DNA from 4 places in the Bacillus salitolerans genome. Region 1 is predicted to be linked to each of the others. Evidence: riboswitches for the same ligand, from Rfam matches in the RefSeq annotation. Region 1 holds a riboswitch; each other region holds the start of a gene.
What was found. A riboswitch is a leader RNA that binds a small molecule or an ion and turns the genes downstream of it on or off. The one in region 1 is predicted to bind cyclic di-GMP.

Region 1 (3,706 bases):
TGGCATGGAGAGGATAGGGTATCTTATGAACAGGAGATAAATGCAATTACCTACTTGGTAGTTTTAAGCCCTGTAAAACGTGGTGGGATTGTGGACGAGGTTATCGGTTCCTGTGTGGATATTACCGATCGAAAAAAGATGGAGAGACATTTAAAGGAAAGTGAAAAACGCTACCGCTTAATCGCGGAGAATATGCCTGATCTCTTCTTTATTTGCAGTGTAAGTGGAAGGATAGATTATGCTTCTCCATCTTTTGAATGGATTATGGGAAGCCAGTTTCATTTGGAAGGACAGCTGTTTACTGAGTTAGTAGGCCCAGAGAATCAAAATCATTTCTTAAAACTATTCAATGAAAGTTATATGAATAAGGCTCCATGTCAATCAGAGTTTCAATTGGAAAAACAAAATAAGGAGCTTGGGATATTTGAACTCGTAATCTCGCCAGTATTTGATGAGGATAAAAAGGTAGTGCAAATGTTAGTCATTGGACGTGATATTACAGATAAGAAAAAAACCGAAGAAATGCTATTACAAAGTGAAAAGCTATCGATTGTTAGTGAGTTGGCTGCAGGAGTCGCACATGAAATTAGAAATCCTGTTACGTCTATCAAGGGATTTGTTCAATTGTTAGAAGAATCCTATGATCATACTTACTTCCCAATTATTAAAGGTGAACTTGAACAAATTGAAGAAATTATTAATGAATACCTAGCATTAGCCAATTTACAGTCACTGCTAATTCAACGTGTAGATATTACCGAGTTACTTCAGGAGGTTCTTGACCGTTTTACAGATAAATTAATCGAGAAAAGTATCCGCTATTCGATAGAGTCGAATTTGGTTGCTTCAATGCATGGAGATTTTAATCAACTAAAAAAAGTGTTTACTAATATAATTGAGAATAGTATAGAAGCCGTTGAAACTTATGGGGAAATTTGGATTAAATTAACAAGTAATGATTCTCATATCAATATTTCAATTACTGACAATGGAATAGGAATGGACGAAGAGCGGTTAGCGCGGTTAGGAGAACCTTATTATAGCTATCGTGAAAAGGGAATAGGAATAGGACTGATGAAATGCTTTCAAATTATTGGACAGCACAAAGGAACTATAACCTTTAGTAGTAAAGAGTATGAAGGGACAGTTGTTGAAGTAAATATCCCGAGGATAAAAGAGGAAAATAAGGGGAAAGGTACCAGAAATATGCCAACAACTGGAAATAATTCAGAAAAATTAGAAAAATTAATTGAAAAGGTTTGATTTACCACTAAAAATGATAATAAAACACCCGATAATAGTAGTAAATAAGAACTTATACCTACGAAAATGGCAAACTTATTGAAAGATAAGGACGCAAAGCCACGGGTCTAAGGCCAAAGTGCTAAGATCGCCGGGTTACCGAAAAGGATGGAATTGTATTCAGTTTATAGTGCTTTTGTACTATCTATTGAAGCCCCCCAACCTTTTGGGGGGCTTTTTATCATACGTAGAAAATCAAGGAGAATTGAGGTGAATACTATGGGACTATCCATTAATATAGACAGGAAGGAATCCGAATTAGTGATTCATTTGAAAGGAATACTAGATATTTCAACAAGCTATATGCTTGATGAGCATTTAAAGGAAATCGTAAGCCCAGAAACTGTAATCATTGATTTTAAAAACCTAGAATTTATCGATTCTACGGGGATCGGTTCAATTATAAATGCTGCCCATATCTCTATTGAAAAACACTTTACTCTCATTTTACAAGGTATGAATGAGTTTACGGATGAGGTTTTTGAAGAAATTGGTGTTTACCAAATTATAAAAGCCTTGCAAAAAATCTAAAGTATAACGTTGCACAAATTAACTGGATGGGAGGGTCATTATGCAAACCATCGTTGCGAAAGGAAAAGACGTTCAAGACGCTATCATAATTGGTTTAAATACGCTAGGAGTCAATAAAGATGAAGTGGATATTGAGATTATTCAGTCGAATGAAAAAGGATTTTTAGGTTTAGGGACAAAAAAAGCGGTTGTTAAACTTACGATTCAAAAGGGCCAAGAAAACCGTTCGAACAATTCTCATGACTCCTCACAACAGATATTGAATGATGGAGATAAACCGAGAGAGGAGGACCTTACAAAGGTCCTTCAACCTCAGGAAAAGGTAGATGATAGCATCCATACACTCGAAGGTAAAGTGTGGGTGAAGGATGGAAGGCTATATTGTAGAGATTCACCCACAAGGTTTCCTTTAGTGACAATCCAAGAAGGTCTACGTTTAATGAAGAATGGGCAATCCATAACAGAAGAGACAACGATTGTTTCTGAGGCACACCATTATGAAATTGAAGTGGATTCTCTGGAGGAAAGAGAAACAAAATGGTCCATTAAGATAGATAAGCAAGGGTTAATAGTTTTATTAACAGTTGAACCTGGTTACACAATCACCCGGAGTTTACAAGATGTCGTACCGGATTACCATATTGACGTTAAAGTGGACGAAAAGAAAGAAATCATAAACAGCTTAACTCAACATGATGTTATCAATGAGTTGAAATCGCTAGGTATTAACGAGGGTTACGATATAGAAGAAATTATAAAAGCAACGAGTGTGGAAGAACCGTCCACGTTCGAAATTGCAACAGGTAAAAGTCCAACAGATGGAAATGATGGATGGATCGAGTATTTGGTCAACCTTCAAGGTAATAATGAATTTCTTGAAAAAGAGGATGGACGAATTGATTATAAAGAAGTTCAAACCTTTCCAGCTGTGGATAGAGGCGCAGTGATTGGCATTATTCATCGCCCTATTCCAGGAGAATCGGGATATACAGTTCAAAACGAATTAATACCAGCCCCGAAGGTATACCCAGTGATTGTGAGACCTGGAAATGGAATTATCATTGAAGAAAATAAAATTGTGGCAACTGCGTCAGGGCGACCACAAGTGGAGCAAAGAGGAAAACTGATTACAGTAGCTGTTAAACCAAAGCTCGTTCACCAAGGAAATGTAGATTTGGAATCTGGAAATATTCGGTTTATAGGTGATGTAGAAATAGTTGGAGAAGTAAATAATATGGTTGTGGAAGCTGAAGGTGAAATTAATGTTCACAAGCTTGTTAATAAAGCAATTTTGACAACTTCTGGTTCCATCATTACGTATGGAAATATCGTTGGTTCAGAGATTTCAGCAGGGAAAAACAATATGTTACAGGTTGAGTTAGGACATTTGCTAGGGAGTCTCTATCAACAAACAGAAAAATTACTGAAAGTGGTCAATGAACTGATGCTGTCTCCAGCTTTTAAATCTAGTGATTTATCTAATGGTGGGTTAAAGCCGTTAATTCGAATATTACTAGAAAAGAAGTTTCAAAGCTTCCCATCCATAGCTAAAAAGTATGTAGAGGTTGTAAGAAAGGGAGAAACGTATTTAGATGAAGAATGGAAAGAAGTAGCGATATCGCTAAATCATCTTTTTTTATCCTTAACAAATGAAGTCATTTCAATTGAACGTATAGAGCAACTATCACAAAAAATGAAGAAACTAAATGAAGAAAGCGATTCACCGATTGATCAAGATTCCTTTATAACAGTACCTAATGTACTAAAGAGTAAGATTTATTGTAGTGGTAATGTGTTAATAGTAGGGAAAAGTTGTACACACTCTACTATCCATGCAGGTGGTAGTTTGAAAGTTAAAGGTGCTCTAAGAGGT
Region 2 (3,706 bases), on a different contig from region 1:
ATGACCGAGTGCCAGGATTCTTATTCAAAGGTGGCGTGCTAGAAGTGGATCTTATTGAAGCCTTTGGTATTGATTTGAATCCTGAAGGTCATGTCATTTTGGATTACTTCGCACAATTAGAACGTCCAACTAAAGCTGTATATGGTGAAGAAATTTCTCTTATGGTATACACGCGAGAAGAGGAGCAAATGAAGAAAAGTAAAAAGAAAGCTGAACCGGCAGATGGTCAGTTAGTCTTTGAGTTGTTTGCATAAATGGAACATCCTTATGGATGTTCTCTTTAATTAAAAATGAGAGGAAGATATTAAATATGACAATTGCAGTAGTAGATGCATTATCTATCATTCAACTAGTAGTGATTCATGTATTGGAGCAATATTGTATGATCAAAGCAGACATTATCCGTGTTTCTCGAATGGTAACATATGATTTTGTAATGAGTTATCAAGAAGAAAAGCAAATGGAGATGGAGTTGGTCACTGAAACAGTCGTTGAATCTGCTCCAGTTGAAACTACGCAAGTACCAGAGGTTAAAAGAGCAGTATTAAATGATGATACCTTACAATTTCTTTCAATGATTGAACAAGAAGTGAATGGGCCTCAAGCGGAGCAATACGAAGAGCCTATGTCTCAGGATTCCTATATTGATTGTATGGAACCCGACAATTACGTAACGGTATCAATGGATGATGAGTTAAACCAGTTAGATATGATGATGGAACAACAACCAATTGAGGATTGTCTAACAATGGAAGACTTATCTGAAGATGATGAAAACATTGAACTGGATGGATCATATTCTGAACTGGCAACAGCTCGTATAAGAGACGGTTTAATGGGAGAGCAAAAATGGACTGTTCAAGTTGTCGGGATTGAGAATGAGTACGTTCATGTGTCCGATGGGAACCGTATTTGGTTAAACATGGGTGACGCAAGTTCGATGGTTGGTGTTGGAGAAATCTTATCCGTAGTTGTGAATCGTACGGAAAAGGATATCACTGTCCAACATATTGATGCCATTGAACGAACCATTTCTCAGGATTATCTCATACCGGATGAGTACATGGCAGCCGTTTGTTAATAAAAAAGTAAACAAAGAGAGGGAGTAAGTACAGATACCATGTGCTTGCTCCTTTTTTCATTTTAACGTTGAGAGGAGTATATATTATGGTCCGAACATATAGAATTTGGACAACCAAAGAAGAAGAATATCTCTATGAAATAGTAGGAAAATTCGATTTGGAGACAATTGCAACTACCTTAGATAGGGATATTGGTTCAGTGGAAGCTAAATTAAAACGAATGGGTCTTAGTACTAAAGATCATGAGGGTGAATTGACACTTAAGGAATTAGCTAGGCTATTAAAAACAACACCTTACCAATTAGGAAAACTGAAAAAAAATGAGGGACTTCCTGTAAAAGAGAAGGTTACTAGGAAGAAATGTACTTATCAAATGATTGCTCCGAAAGACTTCTGGAATTGGGCAAAGAAGAACCAAGACAAGATTGATTTCACGAAATATGAAAGGTATTCCATCTTACCTGAGCCAACTTGGGTAGAAGATGCTTGTAAACGTCAAACACAAGCTAAACGAGCTTACGAAAGATGGTCTGATGAGGAAGATCGAAAACTAATGAACTTGCTTCGACAAGGTTTAGTTTATGAAGAAGCAGGAGAGCTTCTCCGAAGGACTAAAGGAGCCATTCAAATGAGAGTAATAGAACTATCTAATATGAACCAAAACGCTTAGTAGCAAGATAAAAAGGATTAATGCTTTATTTTAGTCCTTTTTACTATTGTTATTAGGTAAGAAAGGAGAGTTGGTATATCTGGATAAGATTAACAAGTGGAAGTTGAGTAAGTTAAGAGAAGTTTCATACTATTGGAAATATAGAACAACTTTGCCAAATAGCATTGTCAAGAGGTAAATAAATAGATATACTACTTTTGTACTGATAAGCATTCTCGTTTCAATATAATATATTACAAAAGTACTAATTTATATCTATATACATCCGTTAAAGGCAAAACCATTGAAAAGTGGTGACGCAAAGCTTAAGGGGCTAAAGTGATAAACTATGCTAGCCAGCTATCGGGATAATCCATGAGGTATCCTATGTAGGATACTTTTTTATTATCTACGCCTAGAGGATAAATATACAGTATACAGCTTATACGACTCCAAATCTTCTAGACTATTCGTGCAAATAGATATTAAACTTGAAAGTGAAGTGATAATATGTATACTAAGTTTTTGTGCCGACTAGAGGCTGATTTAAAAAAGAAAAGAATTAAAAAGAAAGACATTTCTATTTTATTCGAATGTACACCAGCTAACGTTACTCTTATATTTAAAGGAAAAGCTGCATTTCATTTTTCAAATTTTTATAAATTGGCAGAATTATTATACGAAGGCGAGCCAGATATCTTTAATCGAGTAATGAGGGAATTTTGTATACTTTCCGATCGTCCAGATAATGAGCCAATGATATTAGAATATTTAATGAACAATGGATATTTCGAATTAGCCGAAGAATTGGCATACAAATTTGACAATCCAGAATTTTCTCCTCTATATCTATTGTTAATGCAAAGAAATCGTGGTGCTTTTGTTAATAAAAAACAGGAAATGTATAGGCGAACTGAGCAAATAAAATTAAATACGAACTTTACAAAAGAAACATCTAAGGTCATGATGGAGATCCTAACTTTATATAGCTTTTATGACCTTAATGCTTGGAACGTCATGTTAGATTTAGTAGATGATGTTACAGAGTTAGTATTGCAACTTGAAGATAGTTATTTCAAACATTCTATGCTGATTAGGGTATGGGAAATGAAATCAACTGTGTTCATGGCTCGAAATGAAAAGGAAAAGGCACGGGAAATGGCTTGGACTATCATTAATTCTGGAAACATTTATCATTTTCCTATAATTTCTGCCTATGCGTTACTCGCTCAGTTACATGCAGAACATGATTATGAACAGAGCATCCAATATATTAAAAAATCATTATCCTTATTAGAAGTAGTAAATAAGGATTTCACTATAAAAAGAGTACAATTAGAAGCTACGCATGATTTTATTCGTCTAATACACAATGATTTTAATGAACTCTTTTTATCAGATCGAGCAGAAGTCTGCCATTATCATGCTAGATTGGAAGGGAAAGAAAACCAAGATAAGTGCTTATCAATTTTGAATGAAATTGAAAGGAAAAGGGGCGAGTTAACTTCCTTCCAATTGTATTACAAAGGTATATGTCTTAGAAATCAAGCCCTTTTAAAGGTTGCTATTGAGGGATTCCAAACAGGTGGAAATCTATTCTATGCAAGCTTAATCAGAAGTTTAGCCAGTGATTTGTAAAAAAGTGTTGATTCTCCAAATATGGAAGATTATAATAAATTTAGGAATATGTCAGTTAAATGATATATGAGGTGACAATATGAATAAGTTTGTTAAGGTTTGTTTAGGAGCATCATTGACTTTAACTCTTGGACTAGGAGTATTCGCTAGTGATGAAGTTAATGCAAAGAAAGAAGAGAAGTTTAAGCTCTTCAAAGATGAAATAGTTTTTAATACAGACGACATAGTGATTAGCCAAAGTGTCCAAGATCCTGGAACGGGCGGACATTAAAAATTAGAGACAACATTCATTAAGTTTTTTACAACTTAATGGATGTTGTCTCTTGTAGTTTAAGGG
Region 3 (3,706 bases), on a different contig from region 1:
TTCTATATCAGTTTCTTCAACGATTTGAAGGAAGTCAAGAAACTTCAGTTTCGTTACCTTCAATTGTCTTCCAATTATTGTAGAAACGTTATCCTCCCAATAAAAATAATTATTTTTCAGCTCCAACTCCCAGCTTATGAGCTTTGCAATGGTTAATGCTTGATTTAACCTTGCTTCTCTTTCTTGTCGCTCTTGTTCAATAAGCTTACGATCGGTTATATCTTTAGCAATTCCGTAAACCCCGATTATCTCTTGATCTACGACTATAGGTAGATTAGTCACAGCAACTTCTACTTGATCCCCATCTTTTGTCAGACATGTAACTTCATAGCTTTGAGGGTAACCTCTAGAAGCTTGCTGAAAAAAATAATCTACACTCTCTTTATCCTCAGTAGAAAGCAGAATTCTGTAGTCCATCTTTAGAGCCTCTTGCTTTGAATAACCAAATAATTTCTCAAAACTCTTATTGACCGAAAGATAGTTTCCGTTTAAGTCAAATGAATAAACCGCATCCGGGTGAAAAGTAAATAATGATTCGTAATGTTGTTCTGTCTTCAGTAACGCTTTCTTTGCTTTACTTATACTACGAAAATGTACGACCAATCCTTCATTATTCGGATAGGCCCTTACATCAAACCATTCATTTAGCGGTGGATAGTACTCTTCAAACTCAACAGTAATACCTTCATTTACAGCTCGATGATATTGATGAAAAAATGTTGAGTCAACGGTTTCCTCAAATTCATCCCATACTAGTTTTCCAATGAGGTCAGCCTTTTTTCGAGACAGTAATTCTTCACCAGCCTGGTTTATGTAAATAAAATTCCAATTATTATCCAAGACGAAAAGAGCATCCCTTAAATCGTCAGTAAAGTTGGTATTCATTTTCTCTTATCCCTTCTACAACCAATAGTATTTTCTGTTCGTATTACGGAGACGCTAAAAAGGCCACAACAAATATAAGATTAGAGATACACCTTACACTTTGTTTGGCCTTATGACTAACACTTCTATTGTTTAGTTCATCTGTGCACAATAGCTTTATTCATTTGTTTGAACATAATCTGTATAGAAATGAGCATCACTCTCACTGTCCATCTTAACTATACTCTACCTTATTATTCTTTTCAATTATTTGGAAGTTTCATAGTATGAAACTTCCATCATTGGAGGTTTTCCTCATCCTCCACTGATTGTAGATGTGAGTCTCACAGACGTTGCCACAGGAAGTGGGGGTCTTAGCGCTAGTTAGAGCGAGATAACCTACCTACACAAATATCTTGTTTATGTAGTAACCTTTCAAAAGCAATTGACAGGTTTCGCATACATTCTGATCGAATATTTTCTTCACATATAAAATCAGAAAATATTTCATTTTGCAACCTATTTAATAATATTGAAAGCTTATCCTCCTCTATTTCATTTACACCATTACCATTAATGAAGGAAATAATTTCACTTTGAAAGTATTCAATTGAGCCAAACAAAACCGTCATAATTGCTCCCACCTTTATGAAAAAAATATGTTATGTAAAAAAGCCCACCAAAAAGATTAGTGGACTTTACCGGTGATTGGTTCCAATTAACCAGATAAGTTCATTCTTTTTGGCAGCCCGACTATCATAGCTTATTCAACCTTAGACTCGTAGCTTTGCGTCCTTATTTTTCAATAAGTTTGCCTTTTACCTATTATACTTGAATCATAAAACGGAAGACATATTTCTTCAACAATTTTCAGCAAATTCTACCAAAAATAGTTAAATTATCCCGAGTAAAAAGTACTAGAAAGTATGCTAGAGAGTGTCACTGCGGCCTCAATATCCTTTTTCAATCTTTATGATCTCTCCATGGAGTTGTACTTCTTCTCCATTTACACTAATCCAATCTCCATCTTTACAAGCATATATTGGATGATGACTTTTCAAGTTTTCTAATTGTGAGATCAACCTTGAATCTCCTTCCCAATGTGGCATAAACTCAAAATCAACTAAATGTAAGGAATTAATATTATTGAGTCTGGAAACATTTTCATCGAGAAAGGTTGCCATTTCAATTGTCTTAGACATTAAAATACTGCCGGCACTTTGACCGATTAAAATACCCCCATTTTCCACATATTTTTGGAGCAGTGGAATGAATCCTCGCTTTCTTATATTCTCTAAAAATATAAATGTGTTACCACCTGACAAAAAAATTGCCTCTCTATTAAGCAATTCGTTTGTAAGTGAAGGGGTATACTCTACATCTAATTCAAAATATACAATATCCTTGAACCCGATTTCATTAAAATAGGTACGACCCACATTAAAGTATTTTCTGCTTAAATCAGACTGTGAAGTGATATACCCCAGCTTTGGAATGAAGTGGTAATCCAATCTGCCAATAATCCTCGCAATTCGATTATTTGTTTATGATGTAGGTCACTTAATAAAATTAGTCGTTTCAATCTTCTGTCTCCCTATCTATTTGTCGTTATTTATTTTTCATTGTAGTAAAACGTATGTACTTCTTCCCCTATTCCAATAATTCGGAAGCATTTTCTTCCATACAACGTGAAAGTATTCTAACAAAATTAGTATGAATCATACATAAATACAACACAATAATAGTTAACGAAAAATACTGTTTAAGAAAAGCAATTTTTTAGGAGGAAAAGCATGAGTCATCTACCTGTACTTTTGATGAAATTTATTTCTAGTGTCCTTATCTTTACTATCGCGCTAGATTTATTTTTCGAGGCTTCCTTTGTAGATATATTGTCTTTTAGCTTGCTACTTACCGTCTTTTCATACTTTATAGGTGATCAAATATTATTGCCTCGAATTGGTAATGCTAACGCTATCATTTCTGACTTTTTCCTTGCGTATGTAACTGTTTGGATATTCGGTAGCATTCTTCTTCATAGCTACCTGCAAATTGCATGGGGAAGTATCATTACCGCCAGCTTTGTTGCTGTTTCAGAGCTATTCGTTCATCGATATATGTTGAGAAGAAGTCCTATAGCACAAGAAACGCAAAGGTCTGCTTTTAATGAAAGATTAGCTTATGGAATGGAGATGGCTGAAGAGCAGAATCCAAGGGATAAAAAATAAATAAATAGCCCCAAAATCCTGAGGCTATTTATTTAATCCCACGTAAACCTTTGTTCTTTCCAAGGATTCCCATACATATGATACCCGTTCTTTTCCCAAAAACCTGGTTTGTCTTCCTTAACAAACTCAATGGCTCTGATCCATTTTGCACTTTTCCAAAAGTATAAATGTGGAACGACAAGCCTTAACGGATATCCATGCTCAGGCGTGAGACTGTTACCATTGTGGGAGTGTGCCACAAGACTCGTCTCATGTAAAAAATCCTGAATCGGCAAATTCGTTGTCCAGCCTTCTTCTGCATGGATGATTACATGTTTTGCTTCTGCTAATGGTTTTGCCTCTTTCGTAAGAATCTCCGTTGACACACCTTCCCATCCGTTATCAAGCTTTGACCAGCCTGTCACACAATGTATATCATTCTTTGTCATTACGGACGGAAAGTCTAGTATTTTTTCAAAGGTATACGTGATTGGGCACTCAACCAATCCAAAGATTTTGAGGTTCCAGTCTGATAAATCAGCTTTATAATATGGCACATTCCCATGATGTAGGACGGGAAATGTTGTCGTTACGTTTTGATTGGGAGGGACACGCCCTGAAGTTTGTGGTTTTGA
Region 4 (3,706 bases), on a different contig from region 1:
GGTACCTGGAACCAATATAGGCTGTTGTTCATATGATAATTCCAACCTTGAGAGTTACTCTCAGGAAAGGAGGAAATGTATGGAGTTAACAGCAGCTCATTGGTTGTACGGGTTGGTTACGCTAGGCGTCATTTTAACAATGATTTTTCGGAAAGGTGTCGTCTTGCCTACTTTAGTCGGAACGTTTCTTGTCGCATGGGTGTACCAAGGAAGTGTCATCAGCGGGTTCACCTCTGTGTTTAATGCCAATTTAACTGCGGCAAAAGAATTGTTTAGTATCTTTTTAATTATTACGTTTATGGTGGCCCTTCTTCATTCATTAAAGGATTTAGGTGCTGACCATCAAATGATTGCCCCTATCCAAAAGGTCATGACTAATGGGCATATTGCTTATATTGTCTTGATAGCCGTCACATTTGTGATTTCATTATTTTTCTGGCCGACACCTGCTGTTCCACTCATATGTGCGCTGTTAGTACCAGCAGCAGTTAGAGCTGGGTTACCGCTAATGGGAGCGGCAATGGCTGTTGCTCTTGCCGGTCAAGGGATGGCTCTTTCATCGGATTACGTCATGCAAATTGCGCCAAGCTTGAGTGCAAAAGCAGCTGGGATTGATACAGCATTAGTAGCTGACAAAGCGTTAATCCTATCTCTTATATCTGGTGGAACAGCTATCCTGTTAGGTTATTTAGGTGTAAGGAAACAAATGAGGAAATCGACGGATCCCGTAATCGAAACGGAGCTGAAGACGCTTCAAGGATCATCGGATGAATCCAAGCAAGACGAAGCGAAACAAACCGTGTGGAGCAAGGTGTTTGCTGTATTGGTACCGCTTTCAATGCTTGGGGTCATGATCTATATGATTTCAACAAAGGTGAGCGGAGGAAGAATGGGAGGATTCGAAGGGGGAGATGGTGCGGCCTTCATCGGTGGAGTGGCCGTGCTACTCCTTAGCCTAGCTACTGTAACGTACGGTAAAGTTCAAGCGTTAGATCGGATTAGTGAGCACATTACATCAGGCTTTGTGTTTGCTTTTAAAGCGATGGGACCGGTAATTCCGATTGCTGGGTTTTTCTTCTTAGGAAGTGGTGATTTTTCTGGAAGCATCCTATCACTCGGTGAAGCTACACCACCTGCCTTCCTATTCGATTTAGTTCAAGCAGGTCAAACGGTCATACCAGAAAACATGGTTCTTTCAGCATTTGGAATTTTGATCATTGGAATTATTACGGGTCTCGATGGCTCAGGATTTTCTGGTTTACCTCTAACTGGTGCACTTTCTGGAGCGCTTGCCTCCAATTCCATCGATCCATCTACCCTTGCTGCAATCGGTCAAATGGGATCAATCTGGACAGGTGGAGGAACTTTAATCGCTTGGTCATCACTTGTGGCAGTAGCTGGATTATGCGGAGTACCAGTTATGGATCTTGTTCGGAAAAATTTCTGGCCTGTAATGGCGGGGTTGGTTGTATCAACTATTCTTTCGTTGTTAATTTGGTAACAATAAACGTATATAGTCCATATTCCCTACCTATATTCCGGTGATTATACTAGCGTTTACATTGACTTTAGGATTGTAGACCTATATACTAGCATTGAAGTACTGAATATTTTGATAAAAGGCAAACCCATCGAAAGGTGGAGACGCAAAGCTAAAGGGGCTAACATCGGTTTGATTATGCCAGCCAGTTACCGATAGAATGAACTATTCGTCTATTTGAATAGACTAATCGGTAATCGGTTAGTCTATTTTTTATTCTAGCATTCCTGTATTAAAGTAAAATAAGTTTCTGGTGTTTAGTTTATACAACAATGTTTCGGCTAATCTAGCTCCAGCACCCAGCCAAGATGAATTGGCGACGATCTTTGCCGTTTCATCTTACTCGAGGGAAAAAGAAGTATCACTTTTTCCTTGGTCAAATAACCTGTCATGAATACAAGGGAAAACCACCCTTTTTTTTCATGACAGAACATTTGCTCTGCCTGAGGCTATACGGGGCGCCCTGAGCCTTTTGTTCTATGTTCTCGCTCTTTGTTCATGCAGTCATCAGAAAAGATAATGGAGGATGACGATGGAATTCATTAGTTTTTTAGTAGGTTTGTTTGTTGGGATCCTCAGCATAAAAACGTATAAACAAATCGTAAGGATGAGGGTCAAGGAACGAAAGGAAAATGAGAAGAGAATTTATAATTTAGTAGAGAGTTCTAGAGATATTATCTATTATTATCAAGTAAAGCCCGAACGGAAATTTAAATATATAAGTCCCTCTATAGATAAGGTGTTAGGGGAGGGGATAGTCGGGGAAAGCTTGATGAATCCTAATATTCCCTTTGATCTTGTTCATCCAGATGATTATGAAATTGTATCTAATAAAATATATGGCCATGCCGACTACAGCAAGCCCATTATCCAAAGATGGAGAAATAAAGAAGGGGAATATATATATTTCGAAGAGTACGCTACACCAATTTATAAAAATGGTGAGTTTGTGGCTATCCAAGGTATTATCCGAAATATTGACGACAAAATTAAACTTCAAAAAGATCTGGAGTTTAGAATATCACATGATACTTTGACAGGTATTTACAATAGAAGTTATTTTGACCAGCAAATGGAAAGACTAAACAAACAGCGGGATGTTCCGTCTAGTATCATCCTATGTGATTTAGATGAATTAAAGGTATTTAATGATCAATATGGCCATAAGACTGGGGATATCCTGATAAAAGAGACAGCGAGAATATTAGATCAATTTTCCGATGAGCATGTCTTTGTTTCTAGAATTGGCGGAGATGAGTTTGCTATTTTAATAGAGGATCAGCCAGAAAGCTACGTGCAAGCATTCATAAAAAAAATCCATCAGGAACTAACAGTGTTTAATGAGAAAAGCACAACAATCAACATTAAAGCATCGATAGGCTATGCTCATGCAGAACATTCATTAGGAAACATGAGCTCCTTGTTTGTAGAAGCGGATTCGAACATGTATGCAGAGAAAAAGAAACGGAAGGAAATGGTGGATACTCCACCTATCCTAGAATAGAAAGTACGATAATCTGGGCCTAAATCATATTTGATTTAGGCTTTTTTCAATTATTAAGAAAGGTTTCAGCAAGAGAATGGGCTAGTAACTTGGAATCCAGCTCCCAGCCACTCGAGGTCAAATAACCTGTTATGACTAAAAGGGAAAACCACCTTATTTTTTCATGACAGAACATTTGCTTTGCCTTAGGCTAAACGGGGCGCACTAAGCCTTTTGTTCTTCCAAAAGCTGGTTTACACAAACTTTCTATCGTGGCTTTTAGAGAAAGTTGTAGTAGATGAAATGGAACTAAATGATGATCTTAATGCCTTAATGTAGTATTGCCTTGATTCTGGTATGCCAGTAATGGCCATTGAATCTGAACACATCAATTACCAAAGAAACGAACAATTCCTCTCGATTATGAGTTGGGCTCATTAGCAGTAAAGAGCCTCCTCTCAAGGCACTGAATTCCATGATTTTTATCCGGTTCCAACTGGCGGATAAGCGCCAGTAATAACCCTGTATAGGAACAAGACTAAAGTCGCCACCTTCTGTGGCAATGTCAGTGTGACCCACAGTGTGGGCCGGGGCTAACAATCAGTTGGGGATGAGGAACACCCCCACTGATTGAAGTTTCACTTTATTTGTTCAACGTTCTGAAAAATGTAAGATGCAATAAA

Region 2: linked by a shared signal. The riboswitch ahead of ACFSCX_RS06305 (AimR family lysis-lysogeny pheromone receptor) and the one ahead of ACFSCX_RS15225 (STAS domain-containing protein) in region 1 are both predicted to bind cyclic di-GMP.
Region 3: linked by a shared signal. The riboswitch ahead of ACFSCX_RS07670 (hypothetical protein) and the one ahead of ACFSCX_RS15225 (STAS domain-containing protein) in region 1 are both predicted to bind cyclic di-GMP.
Region 4: linked by a shared signal. The riboswitch ahead of ACFSCX_RS24410 (sensor domain-containing diguanylate cyclase) and the one ahead of ACFSCX_RS15225 (STAS domain-containing protein) in region 1 are both predicted to bind cyclic di-GMP.

The regions. Positions count from the first base shown of each region.
Region 1 covers NZ_JBHUEM010000024.1:113,760-117,465, reverse strand. Annotated here, with positions in the region: gene ACFSCX_RS15230 (EAL domain-containing protein) at 1-1,263, shown strand, start outside; cyclic di-GMP riboswitch class I at 1,322-1,406, shown strand; gene ACFSCX_RS15225 (STAS domain-containing protein) at 1,522-1,833, shown strand; gene ACFSCX_RS15220 (flagellar assembly protein A) at 1,874-3,706, shown strand, end outside.
Region 2 covers NZ_JBHUEM010000005.1:73,807-77,512, reverse strand. Annotated here, with positions in the region: gene ACFSCX_RS06320 (helicase-related protein) at 1-254, shown strand, start outside; gene ACFSCX_RS06315 (hypothetical protein) at 311-1,081, shown strand; gene ACFSCX_RS06310 (hypothetical protein) at 1,168-1,752, shown strand; cyclic di-GMP riboswitch class I at 2,016-2,099, shown strand; gene ACFSCX_RS06305 (AimR family lysis-lysogeny pheromone receptor) at 2,242-3,369, shown strand; gene ACFSCX_RS06300 (hypothetical protein) at 3,449-3,640, shown strand.
Region 3 covers NZ_JBHUEM010000008.1:5,119-8,824, reverse strand. Annotated here, with positions in the region: gene ACFSCX_RS07675 (PAS domain S-box protein) at 1-885, opposite strand, end outside; gene ACFSCX_RS07670 (hypothetical protein) at 1,245-1,496, opposite strand; cyclic di-GMP riboswitch class I at 1,605-1,690, opposite strand; gene ACFSCX_RS07665 (Type 1 glutamine amidotransferase-like domain-containing protein) at 1,815-2,375, opposite strand; gene ACFSCX_RS07660 (YndM family protein) at 2,658-3,092, shown strand; gene ACFSCX_RS07655 (sulfite oxidase-like oxidoreductase) at 3,125-3,706, opposite strand, start outside.
Region 4 covers NZ_JBHUEM010000055.1:216,429-220,134, forward strand. Annotated here, with positions in the region: gene ACFSCX_RS24405 (hypothetical protein) at 80-1,501, shown strand; cyclic di-GMP riboswitch class I at 1,612-1,697, shown strand; gene ACFSCX_RS24410 (sensor domain-containing diguanylate cyclase) at 2,073-3,044, shown strand; gene ACFSCX_RS24415 (CBO0543 family protein) at 3,667-3,706, opposite strand, start outside.